Regions from separate parts of the Thalassobacillus hwangdonensis genome, predicted to be linked through region 2. Evidence: riboswitches for the same ligand, from Rfam matches in the RefSeq annotation. Region 2 holds a riboswitch; the other holds the start of a gene.
The links. Region 2 has a riboswitch for FMN ahead of ribD (bifunctional diaminohydroxyphosphoribosylaminopyrimidine deaminase/5-amino-6-(5-phosphoribosylamino)uracil reductase RibD). Riboswitches for the same ligand answer to the same signal wherever they lie in the genome.

Region 1: another riboswitch for FMN. It lies ahead of ACFQ2J_RS15220 (ECF transporter S component); the one in region 2 lies ahead of ribD (bifunctional diaminohydroxyphosphoribosylaminopyrimidine deaminase/5-amino-6-(5-phosphoribosylamino)uracil reductase RibD).

The regions. Positions count from the first base shown of each region.
Region 1 is NZ_JBHTKL010000005.1:1,141,423-1,151,440, reverse strand. Features, by position in the region: gene ACFQ2J_RS15240 (isochorismate synthase) at 1-455, opposite strand, end outside; gene ACFQ2J_RS15235 (1,4-dihydroxy-2-naphthoate polyprenyltransferase) at 716-1,654, shown strand; gene ACFQ2J_RS15230 (hotdog fold thioesterase) at 1,768-2,163, shown strand; gene ACFQ2J_RS15225 (TraR/DksA C4-type zinc finger protein) at 2,184-2,561, shown strand; gene ACFQ2J_RS15220 (ECF transporter S component) at 2,609-3,187, opposite strand; FMN riboswitch at 3,358-3,501, opposite strand; gene ACFQ2J_RS15215 (DJ-1/PfpI family protein) at 3,637-4,170, opposite strand; gene ACFQ2J_RS15210 (GNAT family N-acetyltransferase) at 4,181-4,705, opposite strand; gene ACFQ2J_RS15205 (tetratricopeptide repeat protein) at 4,665-5,150, opposite strand; gene ACFQ2J_RS15200 (VOC family protein) at 5,147-5,530, opposite strand; gene fosB (metallothiol transferase FosB) at 5,547-5,966, opposite strand; gene ACFQ2J_RS15190 (hypothetical protein) at 5,986-6,180, opposite strand; gene ACFQ2J_RS15185 (M20/M25/M40 family metallo-hydrolase) at 6,485-7,543, opposite strand; gene ACFQ2J_RS15180 (DUF4395 domain-containing protein) at 7,680-8,111, shown strand; gene ACFQ2J_RS15175 (thioredoxin family protein) at 8,216-8,776, shown strand; gene ACFQ2J_RS15170 (potassium channel family protein) at 8,859-9,857, shown strand; gene ACFQ2J_RS15165 (YugN-like family protein) at 9,846-10,018, opposite strand, start outside.
Region 2 is NZ_JBHTKL010000005.1:588,407-598,424, reverse strand. Features, by position in the region: gene ACFQ2J_RS12505 (bifunctional 3,4-dihydroxy-2-butanone-4-phosphate synthase/GTP cyclohydrolase II) at 1-724, opposite strand, end outside; gene ribE (riboflavin synthase) at 746-1,399, opposite strand; gene ribD (bifunctional diaminohydroxyphosphoribosylaminopyrimidine deaminase/5-amino-6-(5-phosphoribosylamino)uracil reductase RibD) at 1,405-2,499, opposite strand; FMN riboswitch at 2,734-2,914, opposite strand; gene ACFQ2J_RS12490 (methyl-accepting chemotaxis protein) at 3,126-4,472, shown strand; gene ACFQ2J_RS12485 (DUF2187 family protein) at 4,546-4,758, opposite strand; gene ACFQ2J_RS12480 (aspartyl-phosphate phosphatase Spo0E family protein) at 5,069-5,236, shown strand; gene ACFQ2J_RS12475 (hypothetical protein) at 5,321-5,572, opposite strand; gene ACFQ2J_RS12470 (OsmC family protein) at 5,643-6,092, opposite strand; gene ACFQ2J_RS12465 (hypothetical protein) at 6,229-7,152, shown strand; gene ACFQ2J_RS12460 (cytochrome ubiquinol oxidase subunit I) at 7,311-8,633, shown strand; gene ACFQ2J_RS12455 (cytochrome d ubiquinol oxidase subunit II) at 8,638-9,663, shown strand; gene ACFQ2J_RS12450 (hypothetical protein) at 9,693-10,018, opposite strand, start outside.

The DNA of each region.
Region 1 (10,018 bases), 550 kb from region 2:
AAATAATGCTCGCTCCCATTTTTAGTCAGCAAATAGGAAGGAACGGTCATCTGGTGGTCAGGAAAGTTCTTCCACAGCTCTGTTCTTTTTTTCTTAGGATCGAAACTGAATCCTCCAAGTGCTACAGGTCCTGTACCTTTCTGATCGTACTGATCATAGACGACTGCTTCTTCCATCAATGATTTCCATTGATTCTCTAATTCTGTGAATCTATCTCCCTTGCTCGCCCGTAGACGCGTGACACTACCGACGCCAGCAATGACAACATCCCCTTCCGCACTTTTCCAAAATGTACGGTGGTCAGCAATCGTTGTTCCTTCTGCATAGAAAAGAAAGGGATCGATCGGATCTATTTTTTCAACGAGGCTGATCAGCTGAGGTTCACTGGTACGCACCGCCTCCGTCAATACCTGTTGAATTACTTCATCGCGTGTTGCATTTTTCGTTAAAATCATAGGGTTCCCTCCTGAAAATCAGGAATGTTATTATTTTGAAATAAAAAGTCACAAGACCATTATAATAAACCCTTTGGAAAAACGACAGTCATAGCCATTCCAAAAGGCTCCTCCTCTATTTTATTCCCTTTTCCGCTCCGACTCAAGAAAGGCTTACTTCCTATTGATTCCAATCACTGATATTGACACGATTTCCCTGTTTCCATACACTTAAGATTGATTAGTATCACTACCGTTACAAGATGAAGGAGAAAAAGATCATGAACCCTGCACAACCTAACATTAAATCATCGCTGAATGAAAAAGAAGGATTCCAGGTTTGGTGGCGACTTTTACGTCCCCATACACTGACGGCCGCATTCGTACCCGTCTTTGTTGGAACCATGCTGGCTGCACTCGATGGAAACGTCGACCTTCCATTGTTTGCTGCAATGCTGCTCGCTTCCTTGCTCATTCAGGCAGCAACCAATATGTTCAATGAATATTATGACTTCAAACGCGGCCTTGATAATGAACAGTCAGTCGGAATAGGTGGCACAATCGTACGTGATGGTATCTCACCTCGAACAGTCCTTGGACTTGCACTAGGATTCTTCGGTATTGCAATGCTTCTAGGAATCTATATTTGTGCATCCTCCAGCTGGTGGATTGCTGGGATCGGCTTGGTCTCCATGCTTTTCGGCTACTTGTACACAGGCGGACCATACCCAATCGCTTATACACCATTCGGAGAAATTGTTGCCGGCTTTTTCATGGGTACAGTCATCATTGGCATCAGCTATTATATCCATTTACTTCAAATCACCGCTACTGTACTCTGGGTATCCATACCTGTAGCCATCTTCGTAGGTGCAATCCTGCTTGCAAATAACATCAGAGATTTGGATGGGGATAAGAAAAACGGGAGAAAGACGATTGCAATCCTGCTTGGAAGAAAAAATGCGATTTATTTTCTGGCGACAATGTTCGTACTTGCTTACGGGCTGACAATTGTATTCATTGCAGTTGGAATGCTGCCATTGTGGAGTCTGCTGACATTGCTGAGCATCAAGAAAGCCATCAAAGCAGTGAAAGGTTTTATAGGAAAGTCGATGCCACTTGAAATGATGCCTGCTATGAAAGCCACTGCACAGACCAACACAATTTACGGAGCTTTGCTCGGCTTATCATTACTGATTCAATTATATTTTCCTCTCTGAGATCAGCGGCACACCGATGCCGCTTTTTTCATATCTGATTACAACGCATACCTCCCCTCACCCATGTTTTAAGATACATATCTGGGGAAATACTTACAAAAGGATGATGAACGATGGAACTATCTTTTTCCAACACGATGATGGAAGCACTGGGAATGGAAGTTGTCACACTAGAAAAGGATAAAGTCGTGATGACGATGCCTGTCAATGCTTCGACCCACCAGCCACTTGGCTATCTGCACGGTGGCGCGAATGTAGCATTGGCTGAATCAGCAGCGAGCATCGGTGCTGTAGCGAATATCGACCTCCAGACCCACCGCGCTTTCGGACTTGAAATCAATGCCAACCACATCAAAAGTAAGCGAGACGGTTTGGTGACCGCAACCGCCTTACCTGTACACATAGGCAGGAATACAATGGTGTGGACGATCGAAATCACGGATGAAGAGAACGTATTGCTTTGCACATCGCGTTGTACGATTGGAGTAGTTCCTGTAAATAATTCCTGAAACAGGGAGGAGACTTCACAATGTTATCCGATAAACAATTGCAGCAATTCAAAGAGAAACTTGTAACCATGAAAAAAGAAACAGAGGCCGAACTAGAGGACTATCACAATGATGAAGCCAAAGAAACTTATCAGAACGATGAAACTGGTGAATTATCCAGTGTTCAGGATCACCCCGCTAATTCCGGTACAGATCAATTCGAACGTGCGAAAGAGCAGACCTTTTATGAACAGGCACGTGAACGAATGATGGATATCGAAGATGCATTGAAGAAAATTGAAGAAGGCACCTATGGTAAAAGTGAAAAATCAGGAAAAGAAATTCCACTTGAGCGTTTGGAGGCAATGCCTACAGCCCGCTATACTGTGGAAGAACAAGAAGAAATGGAAAAAGAGTAAGGAATGTGGCTCAGGCCACTTCCTTACTCTTTTTTATTGGCTTTTTATTAGGTTACGTTCAATCGTTTCTGTCTCATCCATGGCTGGAGTTTCGCAAATAATGGTACGAACAATAGCGCAACAATGATCCCTTTCAATGCATTGAAAGGCAGGATTGCAGCAACTACGGTCACCCATTTCACCTGGGCGCTCATCGTCTCCCAGCCCATGAACCAGCTATACGCAGGCAATATGATGAAATAGTTCAACACTGACATTCCCAGTGCCATGACAACCGTTCCAGTAACAAGCCCGGAAACTAATCCTTTCGTGCTCTTCACTTTATGGTAGAGCATAGCTACTGGTACGACGAATAAGACTCCTGCTGCAAAATTCGCAACAACCCCAACTGGGTCACCCGCACCTGTGTAGATGAGATATAACAAATTCTTCAATCCCTCTACGATTACTCCGGCTGCCGGTGTGAACAGGATGGCAGCAATCAATGCCGGCACTTCACTAAAATCCACTTTTAAATACTGCGGCAGAAACGGCAGTGGGAAGTTCAGGAACATCAGTACCATCGACATTGTTCCGAAAATAGCTAAAACGATCAACTTGAATAACTTTGATGATTGGTTCATCATCGATCTCTCCCTTCATCTTCAGCTCCGATTCACATCCCGATGAAGGTGAGCGAAAAGCTTCCGTCTATTCTTTTTCATTAAAAAACCCGATGCGCTTATTACGCTTCGGGGGAGTTTAATAAATGAAGTCATAGGAAACTAGAGGTACGTTAAGGTACCTTCTTTTCACTCGACATCTTCTCCCATCCAGACTGTAACTGTCGGTCCCGGATTTTCACCAGGTCCACCGCTCGGCAAAGCCTCACGGGTCACGGACTAAGGGCATTACACCCATCACCGTCGGTCGGGAATTTCACCCTGCCCCGAAGATGGAATCGATATTATGCTGTACCACTATTTTATACCTAACTCTATGAATCTACAATACTTTTGCTTGAAAAAATGAATGGTTGTTCATTTTATAGGCATTTCAATAGATGTACTTATCATATGGCTCAAGTGAAAATTGGTTACCGATACCAGCTTTCATTGAATTCCAACTGAAGGAGTTTTCCATATGTAATCGCAAAATCAATGAATGCAGCACCTTTGGCAGTGACGATATTACCATCTTGGACAGTTGGTGCATCGATATAGTTATCCTCCTGGAATGTGCCTAGAAACATTCTCTGTTCTTCGGTCAGTCCTGTCGTATAACGATACCCATCCAAAAGTCCACTCATTGCTAAGAAATAAGGGGCGCTTGAAATTGCCCCGATCGGCATGTTTTCTTTTTGGACATGTTTCAAAAAATCGATCAACCCTTGATGACCGACCAGATGCTGGAAATCTTCCACTCCAGGAAGAACGACACTGTCCAGTTCATCAATAGGTAAGTCAGAGACCTTGGATTGTGTCACACACGTCAATCCAGCTTCCCCCTGCACAGTAGTGCTGTCCAAGCCGATGTATCTTACAGGTTTATTACCTTGGCTCAGAACAGAAAGCAATACAGATAGTTCGTATTCGCTGAATCGTTGATAAAGGATGATTCCTGTGTACATAAAACCCCTCCTACCCCAGGCTTCTTTCAAACAGAATCATATCAAGTGCACGAATGCCATTTTCATAAATCGGTTCGGGGTACTGAAGGAAAAAGTCCTTTATCACACCCGTCATCCGGAAACCTGCCCGCTGGTAGAAAGCTAGATTTTCAATACTTGAATTTGCCGTACCTACCCTCAACGTTTCATAACCGGCATTGTTGTAGTACGTACAAGCGTAATCAATGGCCTTTTTCCCGATACCTTTTCCACGAAATGCTTCCTTGATTGCAATATTCTTAAGTTCTATCGTGTGAGAATCAACAGGTATATAGAGCATAACTCCAGCCACTTCTCTTTGAATGCCGAGCGCGAACAAGTCTCCAAGGTCAATATAGGGCTTGATGATTTCAGGAGATTCGTCTGCCATCAGTAAATAAGGCAAATAAGGTAGCCTTTCTCCCTCAGGTATCTCAGTAAAGTTCAGTTCCACTTGTGCTCCAACTTTCTGTTTATTATTCCTCCGTCTGCCATGTATCATCGATCCGGTCAGCATAGAAAAGCAGCGCCTGCTTGTATTTCAGGATCCACGGGTCAGTGTTATCCTGATTTAATATGACAGAGAATAACAACTGCAGAGACGCTTTATTTTTATGTAAGTTGTACTTCGTCATTGCCATAAACGCCTTCATCGCCGCGTTTTCCGGGTGCTTTTTCAATCCTTCTTCCAATAGCTGCTCCGCCTTCTCATACATACCGATACAACGGTAACTGCTTCCTAACTGTATGTATGCCTGCTGTTCCACTTCATTCTCCAATCCGATTTTCAATGCGTCTGAATAATGGCGAATCGCTTCTCTTTCAAACCCACACGCATCATGGGCAGAAGCGATTTGGAAACGGACATTTGCATCATCAGGATGGGATTCCAGCAAATCAATAATATGTACATGTGCTTGTTCCAAATCGTCTGTTTCCAATATCTCCTTCAGTCGCTTCATCCTTGTTCACCTTCTCGAAATGGACGTTTTTCCAAATCCTGAAACAAACCGAGTCGGTTTCCATAAGGATCCTCAAATGAAAGCCATGCAGCTGGTACTCCTTCTCTTGTGTTGACAGCTTCTAATTCAAGATTCAACTGGTCCATCAATCTGGAACGTTCTTTTTTAATATTCTCGACACCAAGCCTCAACGGACCACTACCTTCCGCTGGTTTCCCTTTTGCGACCTGGAGCCAAGTCCCTTCTACCATTTCCCATTCCGCAAAGTCTTCGTGCGGAATAAAATCCGGTTTCCTGTTGAAAAGCAGCCGATACCATCGAATACCTTCTTCAAAATCTGTTACCCTTACTTGAAAAGTGATTCCCGTCAAGCTTGCCATCTCAATCCCTCTCTTCTTAATAAAAAGTCATATGCGGTTTCGAATCCTTATAATAACTCAGGCGATCCTCAAGAGTTCCAGTATGAAATTCAAACTTATGTCCATCCGGATCGGTGAAATAGATGGATGCTTTATCCCGTTCATCTCTCGTACGACCTTGAAGGATGTTCACTCCCAAAGCATCCAGCTTCTTATGTAGATCAGGAAGATCATAGGCTTCCACAGTAAAAGCCAGATGCGTATAGGACTGATGGATTTCATTCCGCGGGATATCGGTTTCTTCATTCAAAGCAAGCCACATCCCAGCAAGATCGAAATAGGCAGTCGTCCTACCTTTCACCAACAGCCTTGCATCGAATACTTTCCTATAAAAATCGATCGATCTTTCCAAATCTGAGACAGAGAACATCAGATGGTTCAATCCACGCACTTTCATTACCTTCCCTCCTGATCAATCAGTTTCTCGCACCTATATATTTCTGGGTCAATAGGCCAGCATTGAATACCGAAGAAATCATAACAAAATAAAAGATCATCCTGATTGGGAGGAATTCTTCTTTTCCTGAGAATTCCACGTAATAAAATGAGCCTGCAACAAATAATAGTGCTGTAGCAATAGCTAAGGTCATCTGTGTTTTGAGTGAGCGCATGCTTTCCCTCCTCGAATCATCATGCCATACATTATTTCAAATTTCCAAATATTTCACAAGGATCACTTTTCCATCTATTGTTTAAATAAAACTAAAAAAGATCCGAACCATTAGTTCGGACCTCTCTTATGATGGCATCTACCGCTTCATCAGCATACTCCGCTTTCCGCGGGCACGGCCTCAGCCTCCTCGGCAAGCACAGAACGCTTCCCTCCGGGGTCTTCAGACTTGTGCTGTTCCCGCTGGAGTCTGCGTATGTTGACTTCACTTTATACTCTCGTGACTCATCTTTTTTAAAAAATCGTTAGTCTTCTAATGGGTTCAGGCTTTCCGTTCCTGTCATGCCTGCAATCATTTCTACAAGAAGGTCGATTTCTTCGTCGATATCTTTGATGCTTACCGTTTCTACCGGCGAATGCATGTATCGTAATGGCAGCGAAACAAGACTTACCGGGACGCCTTTCCCTGTCAGACGCATTTTATCTGCATCCGTTCCTGTCATGCGAGGTGTCAATTCATATTGGACATCCATTTTCAGCTTCTTGGCCGTCGCTTCGAGCAACCCATTGATTTTTCGGTTGATTGGTGCACCTTTCGCCAACACCGGACCTCCATCCAGACGTACATCTCCATGCTTATTTTTATCGACATTCGGATAGTCGGTCGCAAAGGTGACATCACAGGCAATCGCCATTGTAGGCTCTACACCTGCTGCCGCGAAGTATGCACCGCCCATGTTTGTTTCCTCATTGACGGTACTTGCAGCGTACACTCCGACGTTAATCTCTTTATCTGACAGGCGACGAAGTACTTCACCGACTATGAATGTACCCGTCCTGTTGTCCAATCCACGACCAGCTATGTAACGGTCCATCAGCACTTCCGGCTCCCGTTTATAGACAGCAAGGTCACCGATCTGGACAAGCTCTTCCATTTCCTGCTTTGATTTTGCTCCGCAATCAATGAAAAGATCACCAAGATCAAAGTCACCCTTCAATCCTCCATGATGCTGGGCATTCACCCCGATGACTCCTGTTACCGTTTTTTGATAACCGAGTACAGTCACTTTCATTCCTACAGCCGCTTTCGGATTTACTCCGCCCATTTTATCGATATGGAGATAGCCGTGGTCATCGATCCGATTGATCACTAATGCAATTTCGTCGCAATGGCCGGCAAGCATGATTTTGAACTCAGCCTCCGGGTTCAATACTGCGATTGCATTTCCGGCGTGGTCGGTGCGGATTTCATCCGCATAGCTGTTCATTTCTTGTATCCACTTTTTCTGAATCTCCATTTCCATGCTGGACGGAGAAGGTGTCTGCAATAATTCCAGTAAAAAATCCAAACGTTGTTGTTCCATGGTCATCCTCCTTTTTTCCTCTGCAACCATCATATCAAAACACGCTCCCCGTTGGTAAGCGTTATCCTTCACAAAGTTCCCATCAGGGTATATAATATAATTACATAATAACCGATAAGAAAGGTTGGTTTTAACGATGAACAGTAGGAGTCAAACGATCCCGCGCCCACTTGTCAGGCTGAATCAATGGACGATCGTAACTGCTGTCTTGCTGACCTGGCTGACATCCTGGCATTACTTTTTACTTGTTCCTTTACTGGCTGGAATATCAGGCTTACTCTTCGATCTCCACCCGGTTTTGTATATAGGAAAAAAGTTCCTGAAAAAGCCGCTTCCATCCTATATTCCAGAAGATAAGCAGCAGCAGCAATTCAATCAAATCATCGCTGTCTTCTGTCTGACGATGGCATACATGGCTTATACCGGCGGATGGATGATCATCGGTCATCTCTTCACTGCTATGGTCTTCCTGGCTGCTTCTATTGCTATCATGGGGTTCTGCGTCGGATGCTTCATCCGTTTTCAATGGCAGCAATATCGATATCGCAAATTGCATAGTGGACGATAGTCACAAAGCTCCCTCATTTGATGGAGCTTTTCTTTTTGATGAGCTTGAAACAGGGACTTTTCGGGTATGCACCAAGGGAGGCTTATTTTAGGAGGAGGAGTTCCATGAAACTGGAAGAATGGTACAACAAAGGCATTACTGCACAGGAATATGTGGACGTTATGGAGGTTCACCGGGAAAACCTCATTCATATATATGAGAATTTTCAACTGGAAGAAAAGGATTATGAGTTGTTCGAGAAATTACGCTCGAAAGAACTGAGAGTCCTAGTACTGACAGAAAGCTGGTGCGGGGACGCCATGCTGAATATCCCGATTTTATTGAGGATTGCTGAAGCAACGAATATGGATGTCCATTTCCTTTACAGGGATCAGAATCTGGAACTGATGGATCAGTATCTCACTAATGGAAAGAGCCGATCGATCCCGATTTTCATTTTCATAGATAAAAACGGCAGGGAAGTTGCAGTTTGGGGTCCACGCGCTAAAACAATCCAGCGTTTCATCAACGAATCGAATGCCGCGCTTCCCCCTAAGGAAGCAAATGATTTCAAAGAAAAACAACAGGAAATGTTCACGTTCCTGACAAGAGCATTCCGTGAGAATCGCGATTTTTGGGATGAAGTCTATTCATGCATCCGCTCGCGTTTGAAGTCTATTGCATAAAACCGGCCCTCTGCGGCCGGTTTTCTTATATTTCCATTTGAATTCGTCCATACTGTATCTTAAAAAGGAGTCCTTCCTAATCATGTACAGTTGGACAAGATTTTACTTCCGGCTTCCCATATTCCTGCGACTGTTCCTGACCGTGATTGTATTCATGGTTTTTTTCGGTGCACTCATCCATTTTATCGAACCTCAGCATTTCCCCACTATTTTCGACGGGATTTGGTGGGCGTTCGTGACAGGGTCCACCGTGGGTTACGGTGATTACGTTCCATTGAGCAATGCGGGACGCATCATAGGCATCTTGCTCATTCTGGCTGGTGGGGGACTGGTAACCTTTTATATGGCTACGCTGTCTGCAGGAACAATCAAGCACGAGAAAGATTTATCCACCGGAAAAGTTGCCTTCAAAGGAAAAGGCCACATTATTCTGGTCGGATGGAATGAACGGACACGGCAATTGATTGAGATCATGCAGCAGCATAATGACCCTGAAGATATCGTATTAATTGATCGGACCATGAGGGAACTTCCCTACAATCAATACCCCGTTCACTTCATCCGTGGGGATGTTAGTGATGATGAGACGCTCCATAAAGCGAATATTTCCTATGCCAAAGAAATACTAATCACCGCCGATCCTTCAATGAGAGAGGAACAAGCCGATCAGGTGGTTATACTGGCGATTGTTGCAATGAAAGGCCTTAACCCTGAATTGAAGATCATTGCGGAAATTCTGACGGAAAAACATTCTGTTAATGCGCGGAGGGCAGGTGCCACAACAGTGATCCGTTCCAATGATTTCATGAGCGCATTGTTTTATCATGAATTACATCGGAATGATCCAGTCAAGCCATTCGAGCTGCTGTTGGAAATCATGACTGAACAGCAATTCCATGAACTTGATCCTCCAGATACGTTGGTTGGAAAGCAGTTCAAAGAGGCGTTGATCCATTACGCCTCTGACAAAGAAACATTGGTAGGAATCATCAGAGATGAACAGTTGAAATTGAATTTATACAGTGATGCAATCATCGAGAAATCAGATCGGCTTGTCGTGTTGACTCCTTTAAGCCAATAGCGTAGCTTCCAGTTCCCGGACAAGCTCCTGACCGACTGCGATATACTTCTCGTCGACGGAAGCATCCGGATCCTGTGGCTCAGAAAACTGATCGAAAGAGGCTTTGATATTTCCCACATGTACATTGTCATCAAGACCACGCTGGTATTTGTGTGACAGGA
Region 2 (10,018 bases):
TGATCTCACCTTTCACAAGTGCAACATGTTCACGATAATCAATATCGTTGGAATAGCCCACAGCTCTGAAATCACCATATGCAGTAGGAAGTTTGATTTCCACTTCACGTTTCACATGGGTTTCGTTTTGGTTACGGTAGTGAATCAAGTCAGCAATCGTGACCATCGTCAAACCGAATTGATCGGCCATTTTTCTTAAATCAGGTACACGAGCCATCGTTCCATCATCTTTAATGATTTCACAGATGACACCAGCTTCCTCTGAACCCGAAAGCTTCGCGAGATCAACCGCAGCCTCGGTATGGCCTGCACGACGCAGTACTCCGCCTTGCTTGGCTAACAGCGGGAAAATATGGCCAGGTTTATTGAAATCATCCGCAGTAGAAGCTTCGTTCAGCAATTCGTTGATTGTCAGCGCGCGCTCTGCAGCAGAAATTCCGGTAGTAGTACGCTTGTGATCAATACTTACCGTAAAGGCAGTTTCATGAGAATCTGTGTTTCGCTCTACCATCGGAAACAGGTTCAAACGGTCTGCAATCTCCTGGCTTACCGGTGTACACACCAGCCCTTTTCCATATGTGATCATAAAGTTGATCATCTCAGGAGTCGCATATTCTGCAAGACCGATCAAATCACCTTCATTCTCACGATCTTCATCATCACAGACGATGACCACTTTCCCCTGTTTCAAATCTTCTAATGCCTGCTCAATCGTATCAAACATTCTCCATCACCTCTTTGATGTTTATGCAAATCCATTTTCACTCAAAAAAGCCTTCGTCATCGTGCTGCTACTGTTTCCCCGATCCTTCCCTTTCGAAAGGAAGTGGGCAACGTACTTGCCGATCATGTCACACTCGATATTCACTTTATCCCCAGCATCCTTGGCACCGAGCACTGTGTACTCCATGGTGTGCGGAATAAGTGAAATTGTCACTGTATTCCCTTCGACACCGAAAACCGTGAGGCTGGTACCATCCACTGCAATCGAACCTTTATATACGAAGAATCCAGCGAGGTCATCGGACAGTTCAATTTCATAATAGACAGCGTTAGATCGTTTGGTTTTTTTCTTTATTTCACCTGTCCCATCGATGTGGCCTGATACAAGGTGCCCACCGAACCGTCCGCCCGCTGCCATCGCTCTCTCCAAATTGACCCTGCTTCCTTTAGCAAGTTCATTCAGATTAGTCGCATGATAGGTTTCCGGCATGACATCAAAAAACAGCACCTTCCGGTCGAATTTCGTTATCGTCAAACATACACCGTTGATGGAGATACTGTCTCCAAGATGGGCATCTTCGACGATCATGTCCGCTTCGACAGCCAGTTCCATCGCTTCACTCTTTGCCTTGATCTCTTTGATCTTCCCGATCTCCTCTACGATTCCTGTAAACAATAGAATCAACCTCCCTTACGGATTGCTATGATCTTTATATCTTCACCAAGCATTTCAGTAGAAATAACTTTCAAATTCATTGCATCCTGTAATCGTTGGAACCCTGTTCCCTCAAGTGGCGTCAATGCCTCTTTCCCTCCAATTAATTTTGGAGCAATGTAGGAAATGAGCTGATTCACTTTTCCGGCTCGGACGAAAGCGTCAGCGACGGTGCCTCCTCCTTCTACCAGAAGCGAGGTGATCCTCTTTTGCCCTAACTGCTTAAGCACCTCAGATACCTCGACAGTTGGAGTAGACAACTGAATTACTTCCACGTGGGGAATTTCGTTATACTTCTCCACTCTATCCGGATCAACCTCATTACCTGTAAATAGGATGGTCGGGGCGGCATCATCCTTACACACTTTCGATTGAAGAGGCGTCTTCAAGTTTGTATCCATAATTACTCGGACAGGATTTGCACCTTCACCATCAAGCCTTGTCGTTAGCGAAGGGTCATCGGCTAAAACAGTTCCGATCCCCACAAGAATCGCATCACTGCGATGACGATAGGTGTGTCCATCCTGCCTGGCTTCTTCTCCTGTAATCCATTGGCTTTCACCAGTAGAAGTAGCGATCTTTCCATCGAGACTCATCGCCGTTTTCAAATACACATACGGCTCACCAGATTGGATATAGTGAAAAAAAGCATCATTCAAACGGTCAGACTTCTCTTTCAAAATACCGGTTTCCACTTCCAACCCTGCTTCTCTCAGCATTTCAACCCCTTTACCAGCAACCTTCGGATTAGGGTCCTGAGTAGCGATCACTACCCGTTCAATCCCTGCATCAATGACTGCCTTCGAACATGGCGGGGTTCTTCCATAGTGACTGCACGGCTCAAGGGTAACGTAAATGGTTGCTCCTTTTGCTTTATCACCTGCCATCCGCAAAGCATGGACCTCTGCATGCGGTTCACCTGCCTTTACATGGACTCCTACTCCGACCACCTGCAGGTTGTTGACGACAATCGCAGCCACTGCTGGATTTGGCGAGGTCTGCCCGATTGTCCGTTCGGCCATATCAATCGCCAATTGCATATAATTTTCATCACGATTCATGCCCTCACCTCACAAAAAGCATATTAGAAAATCTTGGCTTGTCGCCAAGAACTTATGGCGAAAGCCTTAGTATTTTCTTATACTTTATCCCTTAGCAAGTTAAACTTTATTAAAGTATAAAAAAACCCTGAAGAAGACATACTTCTCCAGGGCATCGTCATGTTCTTGTTTTTTCGTAAGCTTAAAAAAGGTCATACTTCCAGAAAATCAGACCTTAGTTATAAAAACATGCGCAGTTTCCTTCTCCCATCCAGACTTTCACTGTCGGCTTTGGAGTTGCACCAAATCAGGGGGAGATCCAGATGCAAGCTGCATCCTTTTCAACAAATCTATGCTGAGAACCTCCCCGTCGCGGGCTGAGAGCGAATGGCTCATTACCGCCGGCCGGGATTTCCACCCTGCCCCGAAGGAATTATTCAATTGTCTACCCTCAATATAAAGGAAAAATTCAAGATTCGCAATTTGAAACGCTCGACTCTCAAGTGATTGAATCTATTACCACTATAATATTCATTATTTTATATCTATTCTGAAAAAATATTGTCGATATATAAGATGTGGGTTATTCATCTTAGAATGAGGGTATAAAGAACCAGTAATAAAGTATGAATATGGAGGTTGATTCAATGGAAAAAGTTAACGTTCATCCTGCACCTGCCCCACTGCAGCCAGCAAGGCGACTACGCATGAAAATACCAGGTGGTATAAGCTTACGTACCAAAACAGTTGCAGCAGTAATTTTGAGCTTATTGATCAGTTCACCGATTTCAGCATTCATCAATTCCTATGTGAATGCGCTCATGGATGGAAATGTCAGCAGCATTTACGGGGTGTACATAAACACGGGGGTAACCTTGCTGATTACGACAGTCATAATCAGCTTGTTCATCCATCTACTTGTGATCCGTCCAATTTCAAAAGTGGTGGAAGCCACTTCCCATGCTGCAGACGGGGACCTCACAACCATGATCGAAAAGAACTCGAAAGATGAAATCGGCCAATTATCGGAAGCGTTCAACACAATGATTGTTAAACTGAGAGGATTGATTGAGAGTGCAAATAAGACAGTTTCCCAGGTATCAACCTCCTCTGAAGAACTTAAACTGGGAGCAGAACAGAACAGCAGTGCAATCGAACAGATTTCCACTACTGTCCAGGATGTTGTGGCGGGATCAGATAATCAGGCACAAAGCGCATTGAAGCTGAGGGATTCCGCACTTCACATATCCAAAGAGATGGAGAGCTCCTCCCTGGCGATTCAAGCTGTAGCAGCTTTATCTAATACTTCAAGTAAGAATGCAAGCGAAGGCATTCAAAAAGCAGAAGCAACCATTGAACAGATGAACCTCGTTCAACGCTCGGTCAGCCAGACCTCCAAAGATATCAATGCTTTAGGAGAAAAATCGAATGAGATCGGAAATATCATCGAAGTGATCACACAAATCGCCGACCAGACCAACCTTTTAAGTCTGAATGCTGCAATTGAAGCAGCCCGGGCTGGTGAACACGGGAAAGGCTTCGCAGTAGTAGCAGATGAAATTAGAAAGCTTGCAGAAAAATCTGCACAAGCAGCCGGTACCATCCATGAATTGATTGCTGAAATCCAGACGGATACGACAAAAGCAGTAGCGTCAATGAACGATGGTACTGAAATCGTGAACAAAGGAATCATCATGGTCAACGAGACAGGAACTTCGTTCGACGCTATCGTAAAAGATATTCAGAATGTCACAAAGCAGCTTCACGATGTTTCGAAGACTTCTGAAAGTGTAAATGCGAACTCGAAACAAATGACCGAATTAATTAATGAAATCGCTGCGATTACCGAACAGACATCGGCCAGTACGCAGGAAGTCGCAGCTTCGATTGAACAACAGACCGCGACAATGGAGGAAGTCACGTCTTCTTCTGTGAATCTGAATCGCCTGGCTCATAATCTTAAAGAAAATCTTCGAAAATTCAAGGTCAGCTGATATCAACAGGAAAGGAGACCGCTCACCAGTGAGCGGTCTCCTTCTACTTATCCATCTCTATGTAGTCGCACTATTATCGTTGTTCCAATACTTTGTATTTTCCAGGCGCTACAATCGTCCTTTGATGTTCGAACTCAATTTCATTGAAATTTTCCATGATCGATAGATCTACCATGATGCATCTTTTGCAGGAAGAAGGAATCACTTTCCCCTTCACTTGATCTCCAAGCAATTCGAAAGCAATGATATCGCCTACTTTTGCTTCGTGTTCTTCCATCATTTCCATGAAAAACACCCTTTCCAGGTAAAAATCCTATTTTCTGAATATTATACCAAATTCTTTTACAATTACCACCATTTTGTCTGATTTTGTCGGTTTAACATATATGCACAACATTTCAATTAAATGACAAATGAATGAAAAATTTTAGGGTGCCGTTTAAAAAGTTTGGAGAAGGATATACAAGATAGCATACCAAGACAGACAATATAAGCATTAGGACCTATTTTTGCATGACTATTTCCCTAGTATACTATTATTCGACAACAGTATTGGAAATTTTCAGAACTGGATTCATTCACTAAGGAGATCACATATGACCAAACGAAATAATTTAGAAGTAGAAATTGAGGCATTAAGGAAAAAGATGTACAAATATTATAAGGAAAACCGTTCCCATGCTGAGGTACTTGAGATTTCACAAGAGTTGGACAAACGTTTGAACGAATGGAATAAACGGATTCCATACAGTAAGGATGATTGATGATGTGACCCATAACCTTTAACAGTGTGATACCTTCTTCTATACAAAAAATGTGCAGCTTTTCATCGCTACACATTCTCCTTCTTACCATTCAATTACAAAGCATTTCACTAAAAGAGACTCTCCGTCTTCCTCTCGCTGCTTTGCGGTGAAGTATGGATTCTCTTCCTCAAGATGGTACTCGATGGATTCGGGTTCAATGAATAATTTATATTCTAAATCATTCACCTTGTGCAGAGTAATATCAGGTATCGTATTCTGCTCTTGATTTTCATCGATGACCAGAATATCGATGACATCGTACCCTTTTTCTAACAATTGATCTTTCAACTTCACAGCCGACCCTCCTCTTGCGCTTCTAAAGATGTAATAACCTTTTTCGGTGTAGTTTAAACGCGTAGCATGTTCATGTTTCTATTGAAAGGTCAGCTTCCAATTCCAACTCCACATTACCTCTTAATGCTTTAGAGATCATGCAGCTTTCTTCTGCCTTGTCCACCAGCCTTTGAAGTTTCGTCAAATCTTTGATTGCAGCACCTTTTTTAAGCACTACTACAGGTCGATGGATGATTTTTTTATAAGTGAAGACACCCTCCACTACTTCTACAATTCCTTCAGAGGTTAATTCCATCCGCTGCATTGGCAAATCCGCCCGTTCGATCATCGCAGCCAGGCTGATGATGTAACACGTTGCAGCAGCTCCAAGCAGCATTTCGTCAGGATTCGTGCCTACTCCCGGTCCATCCATTTCTGGGGGAATCGATATTTTCGTCTGTAAATTCCCAGCATTAATAGACCCTACATTGTTCCGTCCTCCCGGCCAATCTGCTTTTAAATGAAAATGATGTTCTGCCATTTTATCCACGCTCCTATACTTTCTGTCGACTCTATTTTAAAGAAAAGCACTCGATTTTCGAAATGGTTTGCATTTGAGGTAGGAATTTTAGCATTTTCCACGAAATTATCCTTAATGACTTGAAGGAGGTTGTCGAATGAAGGTACTACCCGAAGAAGACTATCACGCAAGTCTCCAATTCATTATCAAAGAGGGACGAACCTTAGAGAAAATGAAAGCGAAGCATCTGCTTCACGGAGAAAGGGAAGAAGAAATCATCCGTGCATTAGCAAGCTATCAAAATGAAGATGGTGGGTTCGGCCATGGACTGGAACCTGATTTCCGGCTGCCAGCTTCGTCTCCACTAGCAACATCTGTGGCACTGCAAACCCTTATCCATCATGACCATCTCCCTTCCGCTCGGATAATGATCAAAGAGGCAATCCGCTACCTTGAACGAAGTTTCCATGCTGATCGCAGCGGCTGGTATGCTGTACCACCTGAGGTCAATGACTATCCTCACGCATTTTGGTGGACAGTACATGAAAATGGGATGTCATGGATTGATGCTCATTGGGGGAATCCTTCTGCAGAGATCATCGGCTACCTTCTGCGCTATAAGAACATGGTGACAGAGCTTCCGATCGATGAATTGGAACGCATTGCACTAAATCACTTAATGAATTTACAAACATTCGAATCCGAGCATGAAATCTACTGTTACCTTCGTTTTTTCCGACTCCATCCTGAGCTTCGCTCTCCAACAATTGACGAGCAATTGGAACGTGCAGTAAAGCAGCAAATAAGATACGATCAGGAAGCATGGAAGGATTACGTACCGAGTCCAATGAAGTTCATTCAACATCCTGGTGAATCGTTGCTTGGCATCCCAGTAGAGGAAATCAATAAGAATCTTGACTTCCTGGCTGATCGCCTGAAAGAATCCCATTGCATCGAACCAACGTGGGAATGGAACGATTACAAGGAGGATTGGGAAAAAGCAAAAATGGAATGGTCGGCCATCCTAACGCTTGAAGCAATCGACCAGTTAAGATCCTATGAACGGATACAAAAAGACTGATAAAAGATTGAACCAGGCACAGAGTATTTGCTCTGTGCCTTTTGCATGCAGAAAATCTGATTTTTAGATGTTTTCCTCCCTTCAAAGATCACTATCTGATGAATAGAATCGCCATGTTAGGGGGTTACTAAAAAAGGAATTTTACGGAGGTGATGGAAATGGATACAGTTATGCTTGCACGTGCTTTATTCGGTACTTCACTTGGCTTTCATATCATATACGCAACGCTTGGGGTTGGCTTACCATTGATCATCATCCTGTGTGAAATCATGCATCTAATCACAAAAGATCGACACTATGCAGTAATGGCACGCAGGATCACAAAAGGCTTCGCCATCCTTATTGCCGTATCCATCGCATCAGGCACCATTGTTGGTGTATTGATGTCACTTCTTTGGCCAGGCTTCATGGAAATTGTCGGCCAGGTCATTTCATTGCCTTTTCAGATTGAAATTTTCGCATTTCTGATCGAGGCAGTGTTCATGTCCATCTATTTATATGCTGCCGACCGCCTCTCCCCAGTATTGCGTATCATCAGTATATTCTTCGTGGCACTCGGGGCAGTAGGTTCAGCCATCCTGATCACCGATGCGCATGCATGGATGAATACACCTGATGGCTTCCGAGTCGTAGATGGACAGATAGTGGATGTTCGGCCCTGGGACGCGTTTTTCAATCCGAGCTTCTTCATTACTGCGATGCACGTCACCTTGTCGGCATATATGACTGGCGCATTCGTCATTGCGTCTGTTGCTGCATTCAAGCTATTGAAGAGAAACAAAACGGAGGAAGAAAGAGCATATCATATGAAAGGGTTGATCCTTTCACTCATCCTTGGAAGTACCATGTCTCTTGCTACAGCAATCAACGGGCATGAGACCGCTCAAATGCTGCACGAATACCTCCCTCGAAAGCTTGCAGCAGCAGAAGGGTTATTCGAAACTCAGACACATGCCCCGTTGGCAATCGGAGGATTCACCGACCGGGAGACCCAGGAAGTGAAGTTCGCTATTGAAATCCCGTGGGCATTGAGCTTTCTTGCAGGAAATAGTTTTGATACCGAAGTAAAGGGATTGAATGAATTCCCTGAAGAGGACTGGCCGCCATTATTCATTCACACACTCTTTAACGTCATGGTCGGCATTGGAACGCTATTGTTACTCTATTCCTTCTTCCTGCTTGCGTGGAGATTTTTGCTGAAGAAAGCCTTCAAGCCATGGATGCTCGGTGCCTTGACCAGCGGAGGTCCACTTGCAATCATCGCGATTGAAGCAGGGTGGTGCTTCAGCTGCATCGGAAGGCAGCCATGGACGATCACGAATGTATTAAGGACTACAGAAGCTGCTACCACTTCTGAGCACGTCGGCATTCTATTCTTCTTGTTTTTGATTCTATATGTCGTACTGCTGTTCATCACAAGTTTCGTGATGCGGTTCTATTTCAAGCGGAATCCTGTAATGGCAGATTTGAAGGAGGTGTGATGGGATGCAGGAATCGATTATTGCAATTACGATCTTGTGGACTTTCCTTTATATCTACGCCATGTTGGGCTCCCTCGACTTTGGGGCTGGATTTTGGGGGATGATTTATGGAGGTAAGGACAATTCGCGTGCTTCCTTGATTGCCAACCGCTTCCTCTCACCGACGTGGGAAGTGACGAATGTCTTCCTTGTCCTATTTGTCGTCGCGTTATTCAGCTTCTTCCCATTTGCAGCGTCGATGCTTGGTGTGCTCTTCATCCTACCGATCGGTTTAGGGTTGATCCTGCTGACCATCCGTACGACATTCATGGTGTTTTCCCATTCCGTTAAACGGTTCGGACGTCTGCTCCAGATCATCTCAGGAATTACCGGACTGCTGATTCCGGCATTGCTCGTCAGCATCCTGCCGGTTACGCTTGGTGGATTCATCATCATGGAAGTCGATACTCCAAATTTGTTGTACGGTAAGCTTCTAACAAGTTTCACCACCTACTCGCATATCCTGTTCGGATTATGTACCGAGCTGTTCCTATCTGCTTTATTCCTGGCTGATTATGCGCATGCATCCGGAGATAAGACAGCGACAGCTACGTACCGGAAGCACGCCATATGGCTGGGACCGATCACCATTGTCATTGCAGTCATCACCCTTTTCACTTTGGTGCCTGAAGCCTCATGGTTCCTGGACAATGTGAAAGCCAACAGTTATGGATTCGGAATGTCATTCATTCTTTTCGTATTAGGTTATCTCGCATTGTTCCTCAAAGATTCATCCGGTAATCGCGGACTTTTTCGCTATGCCGTAGTTTTCGTCATCCTGCAATACGGGTTCGCAATCTACGCGTACGGATCTGCTCACCTTCCTTATATGATTTATCCTCATCTGACAGCTAATGCAGGGTTCACGAATCCATCAATGTTCTACTCCCTGCTCGTTGCTTATGGTGTAGGGCTGACCATTCTTGTGCCAGCTTTCATTTTCTTCTGGAGATTGTTCCTGAAGGACGAACGTTACTTGAAACAGGATTAAAAATAAAAACTCGCCCTGTCGGCGAGTTTTTATTCGTTGTTCTTTCTATTTTGGAGGAACAAGTAACCGATCAGACCAAGAATAGGGATGATTGCAAGAAATGGTGAAGCTGCCCTTTGGCCGCTCTGCTGTACATGAAAGTAAGCTCCATAAATCGACAGAAGGTACAACACAAAAAAATCAATCGTCATGATATGGACAAACTGGGATGTCTGGAAAGCTTCCTGATAAACAACGAAACTTTCAGTCGTCACTCCATAACCGACCAGAGCCAGAACTGCTAACGTAAGGAGTCCTAGAAATACGCTGCTTGTAATGATAGTCAACAACCATGATGGCGTCCGCAATGTTCGTT